DNA from 4 places in the Sporosarcina sp. FSL K6-2383 genome. Region 4 is predicted to be linked to each of the others. Evidence: riboswitches for the same ligand, from Rfam matches in the RefSeq annotation. Region 4 holds a riboswitch; each other region holds the start of a gene.

Region 1 (4,763 bases), 1.4 Mb from region 4:
GATAGGCTTGTTCATAGCCGCTGAGTCCGGCTTTTTCAATAAGCTCCAATGCAGTCGCAGTATCTTTTTGTCCCGCAATTTCTGAGCTTAATAATACATTTTCTAAAATCGTTCGCCATGGAAATAACGAAGCATTTTGTGGCATATAGCTAATGTGGCCACGCGAGTTGTTGAGCGTTTTGCCATCCAGCATAATCTTGCCATGATCTGGTGGATATAGGCCACCAATGAGTTGAAATAATGTGCTTTTCCCACTGCCAGATGGTCCGACAATGGAGACAAATTCGCCTTCATCGACATGAAAGGATACATCTTGTAGCACATGAAGATCATCATAAGACTTTGAAATCTGCTGTAACTGTAATTTACCCATTCGATGAATTCCCTCCTTGTCGCTGCCAGCGGAACAGCCATTTTTCAATCATTGCAATGATAGCGAAAAAAGTTAGACTTAAAATCATAATAAGCAAAATAGCGACAAATACGCGATCCGTTTTAAAGGAGGAGGATGCTAGTGTCATATAGACACCAATTCCTTTATTGGCACCGAGCCATTCTGAAATGACAGCGCCCATGACACTATAGGTAGCTGCAATTTTTAAACCTGAAAAGAGAGAAGGCAGGGCATAGGGCCACTGTAATTTCCAAAAAATTTGTCGATTCGATGCCCCCGTCATTTTCATATAATGCAGCAAATCTCGGTCTGTTTGCCGCAAACCATCCAGTAGGGCGATGGTGATGGGGAAAAAGCACACGAGTACAATAATAATCACTTTCGGTAACATACCGAATCCGAACCAGATGACAAGCAAAGGTGCTAACACAATGATTGGAATGTTTTGCGATAAAATCAGTAGCGGATAAAAGGCTTCCTGTAACACAGGTAGACGGAATAACAATATGGCAACGGCTAGACCTACAATAATACCAATCGTATAACCAGTAAGTGTCAGACGGATGGTCGATAAAATATGACCGAAATAAAGTGACCAGCCCTGAATGGTCTCTTGCCACACTTGTGTAGGAACGGGGAGTAGCCATGCGGGAATATTGAATAGCCGGCCTGCTAGTTCCCAAAGGATAAGTAAAAGGATGATGACCAATAGAGGTCGCCATCCTTTTTTAAATACGTGTTTCAACGGTATTTCTCCGTCAGTTTGTCCATGGAAGCACCGTCTGGCTTATAAAGTATTTTCACCTGCGAAATGATACTTAGTGAGCCTTTTTCAATCATAAGCTCATTCATTTTTTGTACAATCGCTAGTAACTCCGTCAAGTTACCTTCCATTGTTGTTTCCAGCGGTGATACTTGGTAAGGGACACCTGCTTCCTCAATAACTGCAATAGCGGCATCTACCAAGGGAATCACATCTTCTCCATTGGGCATTTTGGGGATGATTTGAATACTAACAAGTGCGTTTGTCATAGTAGTTCCTCCTTATTTAGGTAAAAATGCATTGGTAAATGCGTCCTCTGCGATAAATTCACCGTCGAGTAAATTGTTGTCAGTCATCCATTCTGCATAGCCTTGCCAAATTTCAAGTTTTTGTTCACCCCAGCGCGGTGCATCGTCTTGGTATTTTGATGAAATCCATTGTTGGCTTGCTGTGACCAACTCCTCATCCAAATCAGGAACCGCCTTCGATAACATCGATGCCGCTTCATCTGGATTGTCAATGGCAAATTCATAACCTTGCGTAACTGCCTTGACAAAAGCGCGAACCGTATCTGGATTGTCGCTAATCATTTTTTCGCTCGTCGTAATGACAGGCGTATAATAGTCCAGCTTGTCCGAGAAATCCTTTAAATACTGCATGTTCAAGTCAATGCCACGCAGCTCGGCTTCAATGCCTGTCCATGCATAGTAAATCCATGCGAAGTCAATATCACGTTCGACGGCTGTGAAAAAGTCTGAATTCCCCATGTTGATAATTTCAACCTGATTGATGTCAGCCTGTTCTTTATCCATTAATGAAGAGAGGACTGCCTGTTCAACAGGAGCACCCCAGCCACCATATGTTTTTCCTTCGTAATCCTTTGGTGATTCAATGCCAGCTTTCTTCAAAGAGGCAAATCCCGACGTATTATGCTGAAGAATGGCCGCGATTGACACGATTGGGATCTCTTGAGCACGCGCTTCTGTAATCGTTTCTTGTGCACTGATGCCAAATTGTGCTTTTCCGGCTGCGACAAGCTGGTCAGCACCTGCTTCACCTGGAAGCATAATTTCAACATCTAGACCTTGTTGTTCAAAAAAGCCTTTTTCCTGTGCAACATACAAGCCTGTGTGGTTTGTATTTGGCGTCCAATCTAGGACAAATTGGACTTTCTCTAACTGGCCATCTTTCTTCGATTCATTACTCTTATCGGTACCACACGCCGCCAGCAACAAACAAAGCATGACGAACAACAAAACTTTTCTCAACTCTATTCCTCCTCTTGGATTCATAGCAATTACGAGTGAACGGCTGCCCAAGGAACACAAAATACATCTCTTTTGAACACAAAAATGCGTTCTCCGGGCAACCGAAGAACGCATAAACAATAGACATGGCTAATGAGTATGTTCCCTCCGCTGGTGTCAACCAGATCAGGTTCTAAGGGTCTATACTTCCAAAGTATATCTCAACCAGTTCGACTGGTCCCCCCACATAATTGTAACTGTATGAATTTTTTATGATTAGTACATCTACTACTCTGCCACATCCGTGTGAATGAAGCAAGCCCAAACAAAATAATGCAAGTGAAAAACTGGATTATTCATTTATTTAAAATTGCTACTCTATATCTATTGTAATTAATCGATATATCGACTAAAATTATCGATATAGTTAAAAGGAGGGGTTGCAATGAAAAGGCGGAGAGGGTTTGTACAACTGGCAATCTTGCATTTACTGAAGGAAGAGTCCATGCATGGCTATCAAATGATGAAGGAATTAGAACATCGTTCGGGCGGATTATATGCTGCAAGTGCGGGCACAGTTTATCCAGCACTTCAAGAATTACTGGAACAAGAGATGATTGATTTGGATCCGGCTTCAGAAAAAAAAACATATGTGCTTCAAGAAAAAGGGAAAGAACGCTTAGAGGATTTCGCGAACAGAATCGAAGGAGATTTCTGGACTGAATGGGAAGCCAGATGGGTTTGGCAAAATTCTGATGAGGCGGTTCAGTTAAAGCGTGCGATGGAACAGTGGGAAGCCGAAGTACGAAAAGCGATGAAACAAGCGCGAAAAAATCCAGAAAAATCTACAAAGTTGATTGCTTTTTTGGAGGAAATAACAGAACGTTTACAGAAAGAAAACCAATAGGGAGGGAAATGCTATGCAACCCCTAAAGAAATTAATTCAATATGTAAAACCTTATACACGCTTTGCGATTTTAGCCCCCCTTTTAATGTGTATTGAAGTTGCGATGGACCTGCTTCAGCCCACAATTATGCAACAAATGATTGATGTGGGAATTGCGAATCATGATAATACTTACGTCATTAAGCTTGGCTTGTTAATGCTGCTAACTGCTGTGATTGGTTTAATTGGGGGAGTTGGTTGTACGGTATACAGCACAAAAGCAGCTGTCAATTTTGCAGCGGACATACGCCGCGATGTATTCAAAAAGACGGAGCAGTTTTCTAGTAAAAATACAGATGCATTCGGTGCAGGGAAATTAATCACCATTGTGACGAATGATGTGACATCTGTCCAGCAGGCGCTTATGATGACGTTGCGCGTTTTTGTACGTGGACCGTTATTATTTATAGGAGCTGTTGTCATTGTTTGGTTTACGGCTCGTGAATTATTTCCGGTATTGTTAGTGGCGATTCCGATATTGATGATTTTAATTTACTTTTTTTCTATTACATCAGGGAAGTTATTTGTCAAAGTACAACAAGCGATGGACCAGGTGAATACCAAGCTGCAGGAAACCTTTGCAGGGATTCGTGTCATCAAGGCATTTAATCGACAGGATTATGAAAAAGAACTGTTCCAACAGGTAAATCATACATTAACGAGGCGCAATATGTCTGCGGAGCAAGTGATTCTTACTTTGATGCCGATTATGCTATTTGTTGTGAATATAGGCGTTGTGATCGGTATGTGGATGGGCGCTATTAAGGTCAATGAGGGCACGCTGCAAGTTGGTGTCATTTTGGCTTTTATTAATTACTTAACGATTATTATGAATGGTTTAATGACGAGTAGTCATGTATTAATGCAGATTGCCCGGTCCTTTACTTCGGCAAATCGCATTGTGCAAGTCCTCGATACGAACATCGATATTCGTGAACCGAGTGTACCTGCTGTGCTTCCAGAAATGAAAGGGCAAGTAGAGTTTAGAGATGTGAATTTTAGTTACAGTAAAAATGGAGAGCATGTGCTGAAAAATATTTCATTCCTGGCGAAAGCGGGGGAGACGATTGGTATCTTAGGCTCAACTGGTAGTGGTAAATCGACGCTGGTTAAACTCATCCCACGTCTTTATGACCCAGATTCAGGGGGTATTTATATCGACGGTGTCAATGCGAGGGAATATCCTCTTGGAAGATTGAGAGAGTCGATTGGTTTTGTACCACAAAAAGCTACATTATTTTCGGGAACCATTGAGGAGAATTTGAATTTTGGGAAAGAGGACGCAACGATTGTAGAGATGGAGGGAGCAGCTCAGTCTGCAGCTGCAAGTGAATTTATCGAGAAATTGGATGGCAAGTTTGCGCATGAGTTGACACAGGGAGCAACGAACTTATCTGGTGGGCAAAAACAGCG
Region 2 (4,763 bases), 330 kb from region 4:
GTTTTGGCGATAAATGTATGCCCCGTCACTGCTACGTTTAGGGCATCGACGCTATGCCCCGCCTCTAATCCAGCTTGGCGATACAAATCGACAAGTGGCTTGAAGCGTCTTGGATCGCCGCCAAGAATAGCAAGAGCCATTCCTGTGCCAAGTCTACCTGCCCGAATTGCACTTTCCGGTGTTCCGCCCACACCAATCCAAAGCGGTAATTTTTCTTGTGCCGGACGAGGTGCAATCATGGCGTTCTGTAGCGATGAACGGAAAGAACCTTGCCAATTGACAACTTCACTCGTATTTAACTGTTGGAGTAACTGCATATGCTCCTCAAACAGTTCATCATAATCGTTTAAATCATAGCCAAATAGCGGGAAAGATTCTACAAATGCACCACGACCTGCAATAATTTCTGCGCGGCCATTTGACAGTAAATCAAGTGTCGCAAAGTCTTCGAAAAGACGGACAGGATCGATTGTACTTAACACAGTCGTTGCACTCGTTAACTTAATTTGCTTCGTATGCTGTGCCACTGCTGCGAGCGTAACAGCTGGAGATGACACCGCGTAGTCTAAACGATGATGTTCACCTACCCCAAAGACATCAAGTCCAGCTTCATCTGCTAGCTTTCCAGCAGCCAGCACCTCTTGTAGGCGCTGCTGAATGCTAATTGTCTTTCCTGTATGTGGATCTGGGCCGATATCCCCAAACGTATAAATGCCTATTTCGATTCCCGGTTTGCCTACTTCATTTGTCATTATCTGTACTCCATTTCAGAGAAAATGTAAAATGTTCGTTTCTATGTTATGCATTTGCTATTTCATCTAGAACAGCTATCTCCTTTTGTATGTACGATTTTTAGTCCTACTATACAACACTTACGAAACGCACTGTATGTAGACATAGTTTTGAATTATGTCTGCATACAGTATGAACATCCTTTATTATCGTACAGTTTTTAATGCGCCACTCCAAGCAAGAACTTGGTCAAGCATAGCGTTTGCATTGTCTGCATGGTAATCAGCAGGCTTGAATACGCTCATGTTTTCAAAGTCGGACATCAGGGAGAACGTCACCGCTGTACGAACGTCAGCAACTTGTAGTTCACCTAGGATTAGACGTAGATTTTCATGTGCACGTGTACCACCCAAGCTACCATATCCAACGAAGCCAGCTGCTTTGTTGTTCAATTCTGGGTTCAAGAAGTCCAACGCATTTTTTAGTGCGCCACCAATTGCATGGTTATATTCAGGTGTAACGAAAACATAACCATCGAAAGAAGCCATTTTTTCTGACCACGCTTTGATTTGTGCTTCAGCATCCGGTTGTGCATTTGCTGAGCCTAAGAATGGCAGGTTGTAATCAGCAAGGTCTACAATTTCATACTCTGCATCATTACGTTTGTTTGCGAACTCATTCATCCATTTTGCTACAGCATCACCGTTGCGTCCTACACGTACACTACCTTGAACAATACCGATTTTCAATTTTACATTTGTCATTGTTTTTTCCTCCTCAGTTGATCTACCGAATAGTCTGTCGAATAGTCTGTCGAAAAATCCCACTTTGATAACCACCCATATAATTTATTTACTTTTTCAAACGACAATACTTACTTTACGTAACAAACTATATAATTGTAACCACGTATTGTCAAGCAAGTAGTTTCGAGAGTCATCTGGAACTGGTTACATTTATCTTACACTTTACAAACGCCATTCCTTCCTTTACACTGAATGCGCTGGAGTCGATTCAGCATAATACAAACTTTACAATCAAAATCACATACGTTTTCTGCACTAGGGGTGCCTATTTTCGGCTGAGATGAGAGCTTTTGCTCCGATCCCTTATAACTCGAACCAGGTAATACTGGCGTGGGGAAGTGCGGTTACTTTTGCCGTAGGTCACCTATGCGCAGGAGGGCTGCATCTTCACGGATGTGGCTTTTTTTGTGGAGTAAAATAGGGGGAAATAGTTATGGAAACAGCATTTTCTTGTGGAACGAGCCCGATTATTGGATTGCGGTTTTCGCTTCATCCAATGGCGGACAATTTTGTAGAAATCATTAAAGGCGCATTATCGAAAGCAGATACGTCCAATGTGTGGATGCACACCGATGATGTCAGTACGGTCATACGTGGCAAAGAGATTCATGTTTTTGATACGGCCAAGGCTATTGTGTTACACGCTGCAAAAACGGGGACACATGTCGCCTTTAACGGTACTTTTTCAGTCGGCTGTCCTGGTGATACTGCGGGGGATGTTTATTTAGAAAAAGATGATGTTCGATTAAATGAACCACTAGTGAAAGACTTACGACAATATGTATCCTCACAGTTTGCTTTGTATCCGATGAACAATCCGGATTATATGTCGGTCATTTATAAAGAAGTAGAGCGTGCGAAGGAACAAGGTGTCTTTAACACGAGTATGCATTATGCCAGCGGCTTGCACGGGGATATTCATGAGGTTTTTACATTTTTAGAAGAGTCTTTTTCCGAGGCACGCTCCGCGGAACATCGACATCTCGTCATGACGGTTAATATGAGCATCAATAGTCCTTCACACAAAGGCGGTGCCTGACTTGTTGAAGTCCTGGAAGCTGAAAGAAGTTGTGTTATTGTCGGTGCTGGCCGTTGTATTTGCTGTTGTCTATTTACTATTCGTCCATGTCGGAAATATTTGGGCTGGCTTCATCGGCCCGATTGCGTATGAATGGATGTTTGGCATTTGGTTTATTGTGTCGATTATTTGCATGTACATCATTCGCAAACCTGGTGCCGCCGTGTTGTCTGAAACCGTAGCTGCCGCCATTGAAGTGATGATTGGTAATGCAGTTGGCCCGCGACTGATTTTAAGTGGACTGATTCAAGGATTAGGGGCAGAAGCTGCCTTTGCCGCCACAGGCTACAAACGATTCAATACATGGGTGCTCATTTTGGCGGGCGTGGGATCAGCGGTATTTAGCTTTGTCTACAGCTATTTCGTGTCGGGTTATGCAGCGCTCTCCCCTTCTTATGTTGCTCTCATGTTTGGTCTACGAATTATGAGTGGTGCGCTGATTGCCGGACTTGGTGGGAAATGGGTATCTGACGGTCTTCTTGCGACAGGTGCACTACGTGGCTATGCCATTTCTAGGGATAAACCAAATCGCAAGCAGAAAGTAACAGTTCAGCATGGTCGTTGAATGGGCAAAGCAAGTACTAGCAATTGAGTCCGCCATTGTCATGGCATTCGCTAACGTCACCTTCCGCTTTCCTGAGGAGGATAATCCCGTGTTACAAGACGTTTCTTTGACCATTCGGCAAGGGGAACGTGTCGTCATTACAGGTGCAAGCGGCAGCGGCAAAAGCACGCTACTTTATTTGATGAACCGCCTGTACCCGGCGAGTTGCGATGGCATTCTGTCCGGAACCATTACGTTATGGGATAAAGACCATGAAGACTACGCCCCAGGTGAGGTCAATGCCCGTGTTGCCACTGTGTTTCAAGATCCTGATTCGCAATTTTGTATGCCAACTGTAGAAGAGGAAATGGCTTTTACACTTGAAAACTTACATGTACCACGTAGAGAGATGGAGCAGCGAATAACGGAGGCATTAGAAGTCACACAGCTAAGTAACTTAAGGCATACAGTCATTCAAACACTTTCAGGTGGGATGAAGCAGCGAGTCTCTACTGCCTGTGCCATTCTGATGAAACCAGAAGTTCTGTTATTGGATGAACCCTTGTCACATCTAGATCCGGTGACGGCACATGAATTTGTTGGCTGGTTAGATGCACTTCAAAGAGCGTATGGCTGGACTGTCGTTGTAGTTGAACATCGTCTTGATACTTGGGGAAATTTTTTCGATTGGGGTTTACAGGTTGTAACTGGCGGGTTTGTCGAACGAACCAATTGCACTGTGGCAGCTCCGATTTTATTCGAAAAAAGAAGGTCTTCGAGGGGTGCTGCAACAGTCTTTGACATGCAGAGTGTGTCTGTGAAAATGAAAGGGAAAATGTTGTTAGAAGATGTGTCTATCCAGTTGAATAGCGGAGAGGTGGCTGTACTAGCAGGGCATAACGGCAGTGGAAAGTCGACGCTGTTGAAAGCAATTTGCGGCATTATGCCGATGACAAAGGGACGAATTGTAGGAGAAGCCGTCCTTCCAGGCTATGTGCCCCAATCGCCTGAGCATTTGTTTGTGACACAGCGGGTTGAGGATGAGATTGTCTTTTCTAGGGGCGTAGCACCTGAATTGGTTGAGGATATTATGCGACGTTTAAAGTTGGAGGATATCCGGCAGTCCCACCCATTTGCAATTAGTCATGGGCAAAAACGGCGAACAGCCATCGCGGCGATGCTGGCTGAAAGACGACCTGTCCTTCTTTTGGATGAGCCGACGAGTGGACAGGATGAAACTGCCTTGCAGGAACTGCATCATCTTGTTCACACACGTGCAGAGGAGGGACTTGCTTTGCTCATCGTAACGCATGATATGGAATTTGCCGCAGCCGTTGCGGATACAGTATTTTTATTAAAAGAAGGGCGGTTGACCGGGCGCTATGATGCGGGAGATGTATGGGAAGATGAAGAATTATTGCGGGAGCACTCCTTATTGCCACCTACTGGAGGTGGTAATCTGTGAAAATTCGTGACCAGCTGCATGATATGAATCCTGCGTTAAAATTTCTTTTTGTTGTCATTTCGATGCTGACACTTGCTTGGTTTTTCAATCCTTGGACACCAGCATTGTTTTTTATAGGCATCCTCACTGTGCAATTGT
Region 3 (4,763 bases), 490 kb from region 4:
CCTGACACAGGGAAACTTGATATAATTGTCGATGGCTACGCTTTTGCTGCACAAAACTAATCGACTTATTTCCCGGGAAATATACAAATGCGGAAGTACTCCGCCTAAACGAGACAAGAGCTAGTACCTTTTCACAGGTACCAGCTCTTGATTTTCATTGCCCATTTCCGCAAAATACTCTTACCCCTTCAAAAATCATCCTCTACTATTGCATACATATAATGATCTTCCCAAACACCATTTATATATAGCAATTTCCGCATGAGTCCTTCTTGGAGATAGCCCGCCTTTTCCAAAACCTTCATAGATCCGATATTACGTGGTGAAACAAATGCCTCAACTCGATGCAAGGCTAACTTCCCAAATGCAAAATTTGTAACGAGACTAACCGCCTCTGTCCCTATCCCTCGCCCTATTTCTCGCTCATCAATAGAATAGCCGACGAAACCACTTGAAAAAGGCAGTCTTTTAATACTGTAAAGAGAGATATGCCCAACTAGCCTGCTCGTATCTGAATCAAATATACCGAAGTTGTATTCTCTTCTATCCCGCATTTGATAAATCGACTCTCTAATTTTCTCTTTTTGAACAGCGACAGTAAAATAGCTTGCTTCGTGACGGGGTTCAAAAACAGACCAATAGTCTTTATTAGCACTTAGTAATTCAGTGAATAGTTTTGCATCTTCCTCTGTTAATATTCGTAAATAGCACGTTTTCCCTTCAAGCAAAATCACTACCCACTCACCCTTTTGCTGTTCTAAATTTTCGTAAAAAAGCTCCTTATAGTATAACATGAAACGAAGGCATGCGAAATTAATCAATTACACGACTGGGAATACCCGGAAATCCTACTGATTGAAATTAATTTGTGACGGAAACTTCACACTTTCCTTCGCAGGTTCTACCTTTCCTATGTATACTATTCAATAGGAGGATTTTAATATGTATAGAATTATGATCATGACCCTTTCGCTCATTGCCATCGTCCTTGTCAATGTAGCAGCAAATAGTATACCTTTGAACGGCAGTACAACAGTAGCCATCGCAAGTAGGTTACCCGTTCTTTTCATGCCCGCGGGATATGTCTTCGCATTGTCGGCTATTATTTATATGCTACTTGCCTTTTGGCTATACGGCTTTAAACACAACAACGCTACCGTTAGCCAATCACTACAAAACGGTCGAGCTATCCTGTTTACGATTAGCTGTCTGTTTAATATTGTCTGGCTCCTGCTGTGGCATTACGGTTTCTTTAATTGGACAATTGTTTTCATGGCTTTGTTACTCGCTACATTACTAGCCCTATATTTCACTTACCCTAAAAAAGACAACCAATTGTTTGGTAGAATTCCGATTGCCATTAACCTTGGCTTGATTTTCATCGCGACTATTGCCAACATCAGTTATGTCCTTACACTACATGAATGGTCAGGCTGGGGACTCAGCGATCCGCTATGGACGGTCATCTATTTGACCTTCGCTACAGCCATTGCACTCCATTTCCTATACCACCATGCGGATATAGCTCTAAGCAGTGTATTCATATGGGCGTTTATAGGAATTGCAGTAAAAAACGGCGTCAATGAATTATTCGTTTCAGCTGCAGCGCTTTTTCTAACAGCAGCCATTGCTGTCGTGATTTTTTTCAAAAGAAAACAATTAACATCCGTCAAATAGAAAAATCGCCGTTCCTCCTTTTTGGAAGAACGGCGATTTTTCATGTACGTTGTAGCAAACGTGGTGCCGACATAAATAATAATGAAGCTACAAGTGCTGATAAAATGATGGAAGGAATCATATAACTTGCATTATATACGAGCGAATAAAGCCAAACCGGCTGTCCCTCAGGTGCATATGACGCAAAGAATACAATACCGCCGATGTAATGGATAAGAAATCGAAGAAGCCCGCCAATCACCGTACCTACAACAATCGCCATGACCATCGTACCTTTATTACCTTTTGCTTTGCCACTTAACAGCCAACCAAGCGTAACTGCCGCGACACCAACAAGTGCATACGCGACAAAATAATCGAGTGCTGCCTGAATGGCATTAAAAACATAGCCACCCATAATCAGTTGCAAAATCCCCGAGACAAATCCCGTCAGCATTCCCCCAACAATGCCCCAACGAAATGCCATGACAACAATTGGCAGCATAGATAATGTGACCGAACCTCCCTGAGGCATTGAAAATCCAATCTTATCAAGTACAAATGATATAGCTCCTAAAATAGCTACTTCGAGTAAAAATTGTAGACGTTTACGATCCAAATGACTTCCTCCTCCTACTAGTTGGTGTAGGATTCCGGGCATAAAAAAAGACATCCCGGATAGAATGGGACATCACAATATGATGGTTGCCATCCACATCCCTACGCAAGAATAATCTTACAGGTTCGAAGGGTTAGGACAAATTGTCCAATCTCAGCCAAAAAGGCACCCCTTGTGGTTCAAGTTATTCAATTAACTCTTTCATTGTATAAGATGGTCAATCTTTAAGCAAGATAATTAACAAGAATAACAAATAACCTATATAGTTAACATATAACGGAGGGGATACTCTTGCAAAACAATAAACTATTAGCTTCTTTATGCTATTTCAGCGTTTTTTTTGCTCCATTACTTCTACCTGTTATCATTTATTTCATATCAGATAACCGGGAAATTAAGTATCATGCAAAACGCTCACTCATCTCCCATCTCGTCCCGACCCTATTACTCATTGCGGGATTTGTTATTTTTTCTTTCTCTATGTTTTCTTTAACAAATCAAATAAGCGGAATGTCTGGCGATAATTTCAGTTTTAGTTTTTGGCAATTAACCCCGTTTATTTTCATGCTAATTTATGGACTTCTCTTTGTCATCATCGTCATTTGGAATATTGTTCAAGGCGTGAAGGTATTAAAATAAGGTTTATCATATTTGAAATGCGGGAACGGAATACAAAATATATTTTTAGGAGAGAATTCATTTGAAAATCGGAAAATTAATTAAGACAGCCATTAAAATAGCCCCCATCGCTTACCCAATTGTACGAAAAATAATGGCAAATAAGAAAACTTCCAATGCAACTATTTCAAAAAAATAATTTACCTGCCTGCAATTACTTTAAAGTTTGCAGGCTTTTTTCTGCGTTATAATATGATATAGTATGTATAGAAAAATTGAACGGTAGAAAGGATTTGTACGAAATGATTGCAAAAACTGAACAGGATATTGAGGCGCTAAAAATAATCGGTAAAATTGTTGCCGAAATCCGTGAAGCGTTAAAAGCAGCAACGGTCCCTGGTAAAACAACTAAAGAAATTGATGAGCTCGCGGGGCGTCTCTTTGAAGAAAAAGGAGCAATTTCTGCACCAATTGACCAATATGATTTCCCAGGGTACACATGCATTAGCGTCAACAATGAAGTAGCACATGGTATTCCAGGCTCTCGTGTTATTCAAGATGGAGACCTTGTTAATATCGACGTTTCTGGCTCTTATGGCGGCTATTTTGCTGATACTGGCATTTCTTTTGTTGCTGGAACACCAGACGACAAAAAACAACTGCTCTGCGATGTTGCCGCAAGTGCATTCGAGCTTGCGATGACGAAGGTGAAGGCAGGTTCTAGTTTGAACCGGATTGGTAAAGCGGTCGAACGTGAGGCGAAAAATCACGGGCTAGCCGTTATTAAAAACTTAACGGGCCACGGCATTGGTAAATCTTTGCATGAAGAACCACAGCATATTTTGAATTACTACGATCCTTCCGATAAGACTCTTTTGAAAGATGGCATGGTCCTTGCAGTCGAGCCTTTCATCTCACAAAAAGCTGAGCATATTATCGAATCAGGAGATGGCTGGACATTCATTACACCTGATAATTCGCTCGTTGCACAAATTGAACATACGGTTATCGTTACAAAAGGCGAGCCAATTATTTTGACAAAGATTTAAATTGATTCAGTAAATACCAACTGAATCAATAATAAAGGGCTATTCTAGAATCCGGGTAGATTCTAGAATAGCCCTTTTCGTCATTACTTTTTCACGTTTGTTGATTAACTAAAAAAAATAACTTAATCAACTATTAGTCACTCTAAGTCCAATAGCTTTTGGTTCGCTTTGGATGGAACGACTTCTATACAATTCCCGTGCTATTTTCATTTATAGGGACGCGACTCCGCCGTATCCCTATACATTCTTTTCGGTAATCGTATGGTGGTCGTTCATCCGTCGCTCTCCAAAAACTCCGGTACACAAAGTGCTAATGCTTTTGAGGACGAAGGAATAGAGGGCTTCTTAATTTGAGAAGGCCGCCAAAGATACAATTTTGGCGACAGATAATTTTACCATAGTATTTCCCTCTGTTATTTTAGGTAGCGTCACTTTCTTATCGGTTTTGCTAAAAAGTAAAGTAGGAACACCTTATACAATGATCCAGAGTGCCCGAAATTGCATCTTCGGGCGCTTACACTCTCTATAGAAAGTCATCAATTCTATTCTTTTCAAGCCACTGCATTTTCATTTTCCGCTTGAACATTGTAGGTACGTGACAGGAAACTGTTCATAATAAGATGACCGAAAAAGCATGACTAGAAACGACTTCGTCGTTTCTAGTCATGCTTGCTCCTCGGTAATTATGTCTTGAACAGTTCGTCGAAAGCGAACCGAAAATGAGCTGGGGATAAGATAGTTTTCAAGCCTTTGCTTACCTGCGATTTATGCAAGTAAATGTTTAATCAACAGACATGTCATTTTTTCTTACTATTCCCAAC
Region 4 (4,763 bases):
TGCTGTCTGTACGCCCAATGATTGGTAGGTCCATGCCCTGCCGTCCCCAAGATCAGACCGTCAGCAATGGCCATTTGGATAAATCGTTTAGCATCGATAACTGCTTCAGTAATAGGCATCCCTTGTGAAATCCGTGCGGTAATTGCTGCAGAAAATGTACAGCCGGTGCCATGTGTGTTTTGGGTATGGATCCATTCTGAGCGTAAGGTGATGCGTTTGCCGTCTGCCGATAAAAATAAATCCTCTGCATGGTCGACATCTTGTCTATGGCCGCCCTTCATGACAACAGCCCCCACTCCTAATTGCAAAATGCGATGCGCGGCTTCCTCGACATCTCCATCTGATTCAATGGTCATCCCTGCTAACACTTCTGCCTCTGGAATATTAGGCGTGATGACAGAAGCTAGTGGAATTAGTTGTGTTTTCAATGCATCCACGGCCTCCTCTAGTAAAAGGGAAGCCCCGCCTTTAGCAATCATGACGGGATCGATAATGAGTGTAGGCGTATCATAAGATTTCAGTATTTCTGCTACAGCGCGGATGATGTCAGCAGAAAACAGCATGCCCGTTTTCACTGCACCGACGTTGAAGTCATCCAGCACTGCCCGCATTTGCGCGGTCACACCAGCTGCCTCAATTGGATAAACCCCGTGTACACCTAGTGTATTTTGTGCCGTCACAGCAGTTAGTGCCGATGTCCCGAAGACACCCAACTCTTGAAATGTTTTCAAATCGGCTTGAATGCCTGCGCCGCCACCACTATCGGATCCTGCGACAGTTAAAGCGATAGCTGTCATCTTGCTACACCTCCCTGATGAAGGGCGTTCAAAAACTGAGCTTGAAAATCGCCGGGACCCCCGGATTTTTCAGCAGCCTGCTGTCCAGCTTGTTTATAAAAAATACATGCATTCGCTACCGCGTCCAACGAAATTTCATTCGCGACAGCCAAGAATGCACCTGCGATGGCACTTAGTAGGCAACCGCTGCCTGTAATTTTGGCCATCAATGGATGCCCGCCTGTAATGTGCAGCGTTTTGTTGCCATCGGTGACAATATCGACCACGCCGGTAACGGCAACGATACAGTGGTGTCTACGTGCAACGTCCTCTGCAAGTGTGGCTAAATCCGTGTCACCTTGACCCGCGTCGACGCCTTTTGCCTCCCATTTTACCCCTGCAATGGCGGCAAGTTCGCCCGCATTACATCGGATGAGTGTCACATCGACTTCATCTAAAATCCCTAAAACAGATTCTTTGCGGAAAGCGGTTGCTCCAGCCCCGACAGGATCGAGAACGACAGGTTTACCATGCTGATTAGCGCTTTTCCCCGCCAGAAGCATTGCTTTGACGGTTTCCCGTTTCAGTGTGCCGATATTTAACACGGTACAAGACGAGATACTAGCGATTTCCGCTGCCTCCTCCACAGCATCGGCCATAATGGGAGATGCGCCGAGTGCTAGCAAACCATTCGCTTGGAAATTGGCCACGACGATATTGGTGATGCAATGCACAAGTGGTTGTTCTTCACGCAGTTTTTGTATCATTGGTTCGCTACCTCTTCGTATGGGTGAATTGTCCACTGTTGCTGTGTCCAGGCCATTGCCCAAAACTGCCATTCATAATAGCTGCTCTTACGGAAATGTTCTTTGAGCCGAAGGCGTCTCTCTGGGGAAACAGCTTCCGCTAGTTCATTCATCCGGGCAATCTGTTCTTGTACAAGCTCTTCAAACCATTCAGAACTGTAGGTTTGAATCCACTTATCGTAAACGGGGTGATTTGGTTTCGCGTCTTTGAGTCTTTCGCCAATTTCATAATACAACCAGTAACATGGCAACAATGCAGCGAGGATATCTGCTAAATCACCCTCGTGAGCTGCGCGATACATATGGGAAACATATTGATAAGCGGTTGGCGCAGGTTGGAATGCTGTGCGTTCTTCTTCGGTTATGTCTAACATGCTGAAAAAGGACTCATGCAAGGACATTTCCGCACTACATGTACGTTCTGCGTGTGCTGCAAACCGTTGTGTCGTTAGTAAATCCTGTGCTTTCACAGCACCCAGCGCCTGGATTTTTGCAAAATGGGACAAATAATAAGAATCCTGTTGCACATAAAACTTAAACACTTCTACAGGCAAAGTGCCGTCTGCTACTCCTTTGATAAATGGATGGTCAAAGCTCCCTTGCCATAATGCATCACATTCCGACCGTACTTCATCACAAAATGTCATCCTGTCCACTCCCCATATCCCTATTATTGAAAATGAAAAAGCCGCCTCCTAATATAGCTTAGGAAGCGGCCCACGATGGTTTGGTCAATAAAAAAACAGCGCAGTCCCACTTCCCTACGCTGGTATGATCCAGATCAGGTTCCAAGGGTCCGCATATGCATATGCGTCTCAGCCTTTAAAAGACTCCCCTAGTGGCGAAAAATATTCGATTTTCATCACAACTATAACATAAGTTTGATAATTGGCAAGATATAAAACTATTATTCGTCGTTTTGCCTCTGTGAATAAAAAGCATCCAAACGCTCGGCAGCTAATTTATAAGCTTTGCTTTTATCCCGAGGACCGATTGCAATCATATCCATCCTTGTAATGGTGGATTTAACGGGTTGATAGATACATCTGATGTTAGTAGACTTCGATTTAATTTTTGCGAAGCCGTTTAAATTGCCATGTAATGATTTTGCAACACCTTCAGGCACAAAAAGTGGTCCTTGTTTAGCTCGTCGAATAATAAGAGCTAGTATACTTGTTCGACTTCCTTTGTTGATGGCTTTTAAGTCTTGTTTAACTTCGGGTGTGAATTTTAGCTCTACGTTATAATTGTCGATTAAAAATTGGGTAAGTTCGGCTAGATTGTTCAATTTTTAGTCCCCAATTTCTTTCATTAATTGGTCAAAGTCGATATCATCTTCGTCAAAAACATCATGTAGAGACAATGTGGCCTTGCTGTTTAGCCTTTGTATGGCGGTCTCTTCAATTAATTCATCTAGGGCATTCTCGAGAGCCTCTTTATTTGCTAGGAGTTCTTCGAAATAATCTAAGTCTAAAAAAGCACCTTTTGCATTTTTATTCTTCGCATTTTGAATGATAAATACTTCATCGGTTACTTCTTCAGAAAAACGATCGAGCATTTCAGTTAGCTTGTTATGACGTGTGATATCCGTGATATTGTATACGTTATTTTTAAGAAATTTTAACGTGTCTGAGTTAACGGTTTTTTTTGATTTATCCAAAGTAGAAGCACTCACTTTCATCATTCCTTTCCAATAGTATATGCACGGTTTGATATATGTATACTCATTGTAGCATTTCATCCGTGTACATAACAACACGGATGAATTGCTAATGAATGGATTCTTTATGAAAAAACACAATAAATTAATACTCGCTTAACAATAGACCGCTAGAATTGGTTTATGGAAAGATACTATATTTAGGAGGCAAACAGATGAAAATGAGAAAGAAAATGATTTCAGGGATTGCGGCAGCGGGAATTCTTTTTGGTGCAAGTCAGCCACATAATGTATTTGCAGAACAATCGTCTTTATTTCAATATAAAGGGGATGATTTGAAGGTGACGCGAATTGGTCAATATGACAGTGCAGTAGGTATTGGTGGTACTGAAATTATGGCTTATGATGAAACGTTAAAACGTGCCTTTGTCACAAATGGCGTCGTATCTGGCATTGATATTCTTTCTTTTGAAGCATTAACATCTGGTGAATTTACAAAAGTAAGAGCCTTAAAACGAGTATTTTTAGCGGATTTCGGTATTGAAAATGTAACAGATATTACGAGTGTTGCATCTCATCCGACAAAAGATCTAGTGGCGGTATCGGTCGTCAGTAATCCGAAAACAGACCCAGGCTATATTGTTTTTTTAACAAAAGAGGGAGCATACATATCGCACGTGCAAGTCGGTTCATTGCCCGACATGGTGACATTTACACCGGACGGGACAAAAGCCATCGTTGCAAATGAAGGAGAGCCGGGTGATGATTACGCGGTTGATCCGGAAGGTACGATTTCCATCATTGATGTCACGAAAGAACCAAGCGATTTCACAGCAAATACACTTTCATTTAAAGATGTGGAGATCGATGGGAAAGTTCGAGTGAATTCTAAAGGGACCATCCTTCAGCAATTGGAGCCAGAATATGTAGCGGTTTCTGAAGATAGTAAACTAGCGTATGTATCGATGCAAGAAAATAACGCCATCGCTACAGTTGACCTCGTGGCAGAAAAAATCCTTAATGTGAAAGGGCTAGGGGTGAAAGATCACTCTATTCCTGGGAACGAGCTCGATGGAAAGCGTAATGATGAAACAACAATTGAAAATCTTCCTCTTCTAGGTTTTTACATGCCAGATGCCATTGATACGTTTACCTCTGGCGGCAAAACGTATATTTTGACACCTAATGAAGGTGATGCCCGGGATTACGAAACGTATTCTGAAGAGGCTGAAATTGGGGATATCGCCGATAAGATTAAATTAAATGCAGATCATTATAAAGGGTTCACGCAAGAAGAACTCGATCAGTTAGTGGCGGATGGTTTATTCGATGAGATGAAGAAAACCAAAATCACACTCGAGCAAGGTATGACAGCAGATGGTTCTTACGAGGCGCTCCATTCGTACGGTGGACGCAGTTTCTCCATCTTTGACGCTGAAACAATGGAGCTTGTGTTTGATAGCGGAAGTGAATTCGAGGAAATTACAGCTGAAGCACTCCCTCAGTTCTTTAACACGGATA

The links. A riboswitch is a leader RNA that binds a small molecule or an ion and turns the genes downstream of it on or off. The one in region 4 is predicted to bind thiamine pyrophosphate.
Region 1: another riboswitch for thiamine pyrophosphate. It lies ahead of MKZ10_RS08420 (ABC transporter substrate-binding protein); the one in region 4 lies ahead of tenA (thiaminase II).
Region 2: another riboswitch for thiamine pyrophosphate. It lies ahead of MKZ10_RS03200 (YkoF family thiamine/hydroxymethylpyrimidine-binding protein); the one in region 4 lies ahead of tenA (thiaminase II).
Region 3: another riboswitch for thiamine pyrophosphate. It lies ahead of thiT (energy-coupled thiamine transporter ThiT); the one in region 4 lies ahead of tenA (thiaminase II).

What each region holds. Positions count from the first base shown of each region.
Region 1 is NZ_CP152017.1:1,686,150-1,690,912, forward strand. Features, by position in the region: gene MKZ10_RS08405 (ABC transporter ATP-binding protein) at 1-373, opposite strand, end outside; gene MKZ10_RS08410 (ABC transporter permease) at 366-1,139, opposite strand; gene MKZ10_RS08415 (thiamine-binding protein) at 1,136-1,426, opposite strand; gene MKZ10_RS08420 (ABC transporter substrate-binding protein) at 1,439-2,425, opposite strand; TPP riboswitch at 2,551-2,659, opposite strand; gene MKZ10_RS08425 (PadR family transcriptional regulator) at 2,850-3,311, shown strand; gene MKZ10_RS08430 (ABC transporter ATP-binding protein) at 3,325-4,763, shown strand, end outside.
Region 2 is NZ_CP152017.1:603,157-607,919, reverse strand. Features, by position in the region: gene MKZ10_RS03210 (LLM class flavin-dependent oxidoreductase) at 1-752, opposite strand, end outside; gene MKZ10_RS03205 (NAD(P)H-dependent oxidoreductase) at 939-1,496, opposite strand; TPP riboswitch at 1,786-1,892, shown strand; gene MKZ10_RS03200 (YkoF family thiamine/hydroxymethylpyrimidine-binding protein) at 1,972-2,577, shown strand; gene MKZ10_RS03195 (ECF transporter S component) at 2,579-3,181, shown strand; gene MKZ10_RS03190 (ATP-binding cassette domain-containing protein) at 3,171-4,625, shown strand; gene MKZ10_RS03185 (energy-coupling factor transporter transmembrane component T) at 4,622-4,763, shown strand, end outside.
Region 3 is NZ_CP152017.1:3,453,894-3,458,656, forward strand. Features, by position in the region: gene MKZ10_RS17485 (carbonic anhydrase) at 1-60, shown strand, start outside; gene MKZ10_RS17490 (GNAT family protein) at 189-734, opposite strand; gene MKZ10_RS17495 (tryptophan-rich sensory protein) at 943-1,677, shown strand; gene thiT (energy-coupled thiamine transporter ThiT) at 1,718-2,275, opposite strand; TPP riboswitch at 2,357-2,458, opposite strand; gene MKZ10_RS17505 (hypothetical protein) at 2,567-2,914, shown strand; gene MKZ10_RS17510 (hypothetical protein) at 2,976-3,092, shown strand; gene map (type I methionyl aminopeptidase) at 3,196-3,942, shown strand; gene MKZ10_RS17520 (DEAD/DEAH box helicase) at 4,740-4,763, opposite strand, start outside.
Region 4 is NZ_CP152017.1:275,131-279,893, reverse strand. Features, by position in the region: gene thiD (bifunctional hydroxymethylpyrimidine kinase/phosphomethylpyrimidine kinase) at 1-797, opposite strand, end outside; gene thiM (hydroxyethylthiazole kinase) at 794-1,543, opposite strand; gene tenA (thiaminase II) at 1,540-2,229, opposite strand; TPP riboswitch at 2,324-2,429, opposite strand; gene MKZ10_RS01555 (hypothetical protein) at 2,490-2,870, opposite strand; gene MKZ10_RS01550 (hypothetical protein) at 2,874-3,257, opposite strand; gene MKZ10_RS01545 (choice-of-anchor I family protein) at 3,458-4,763, shown strand, end outside.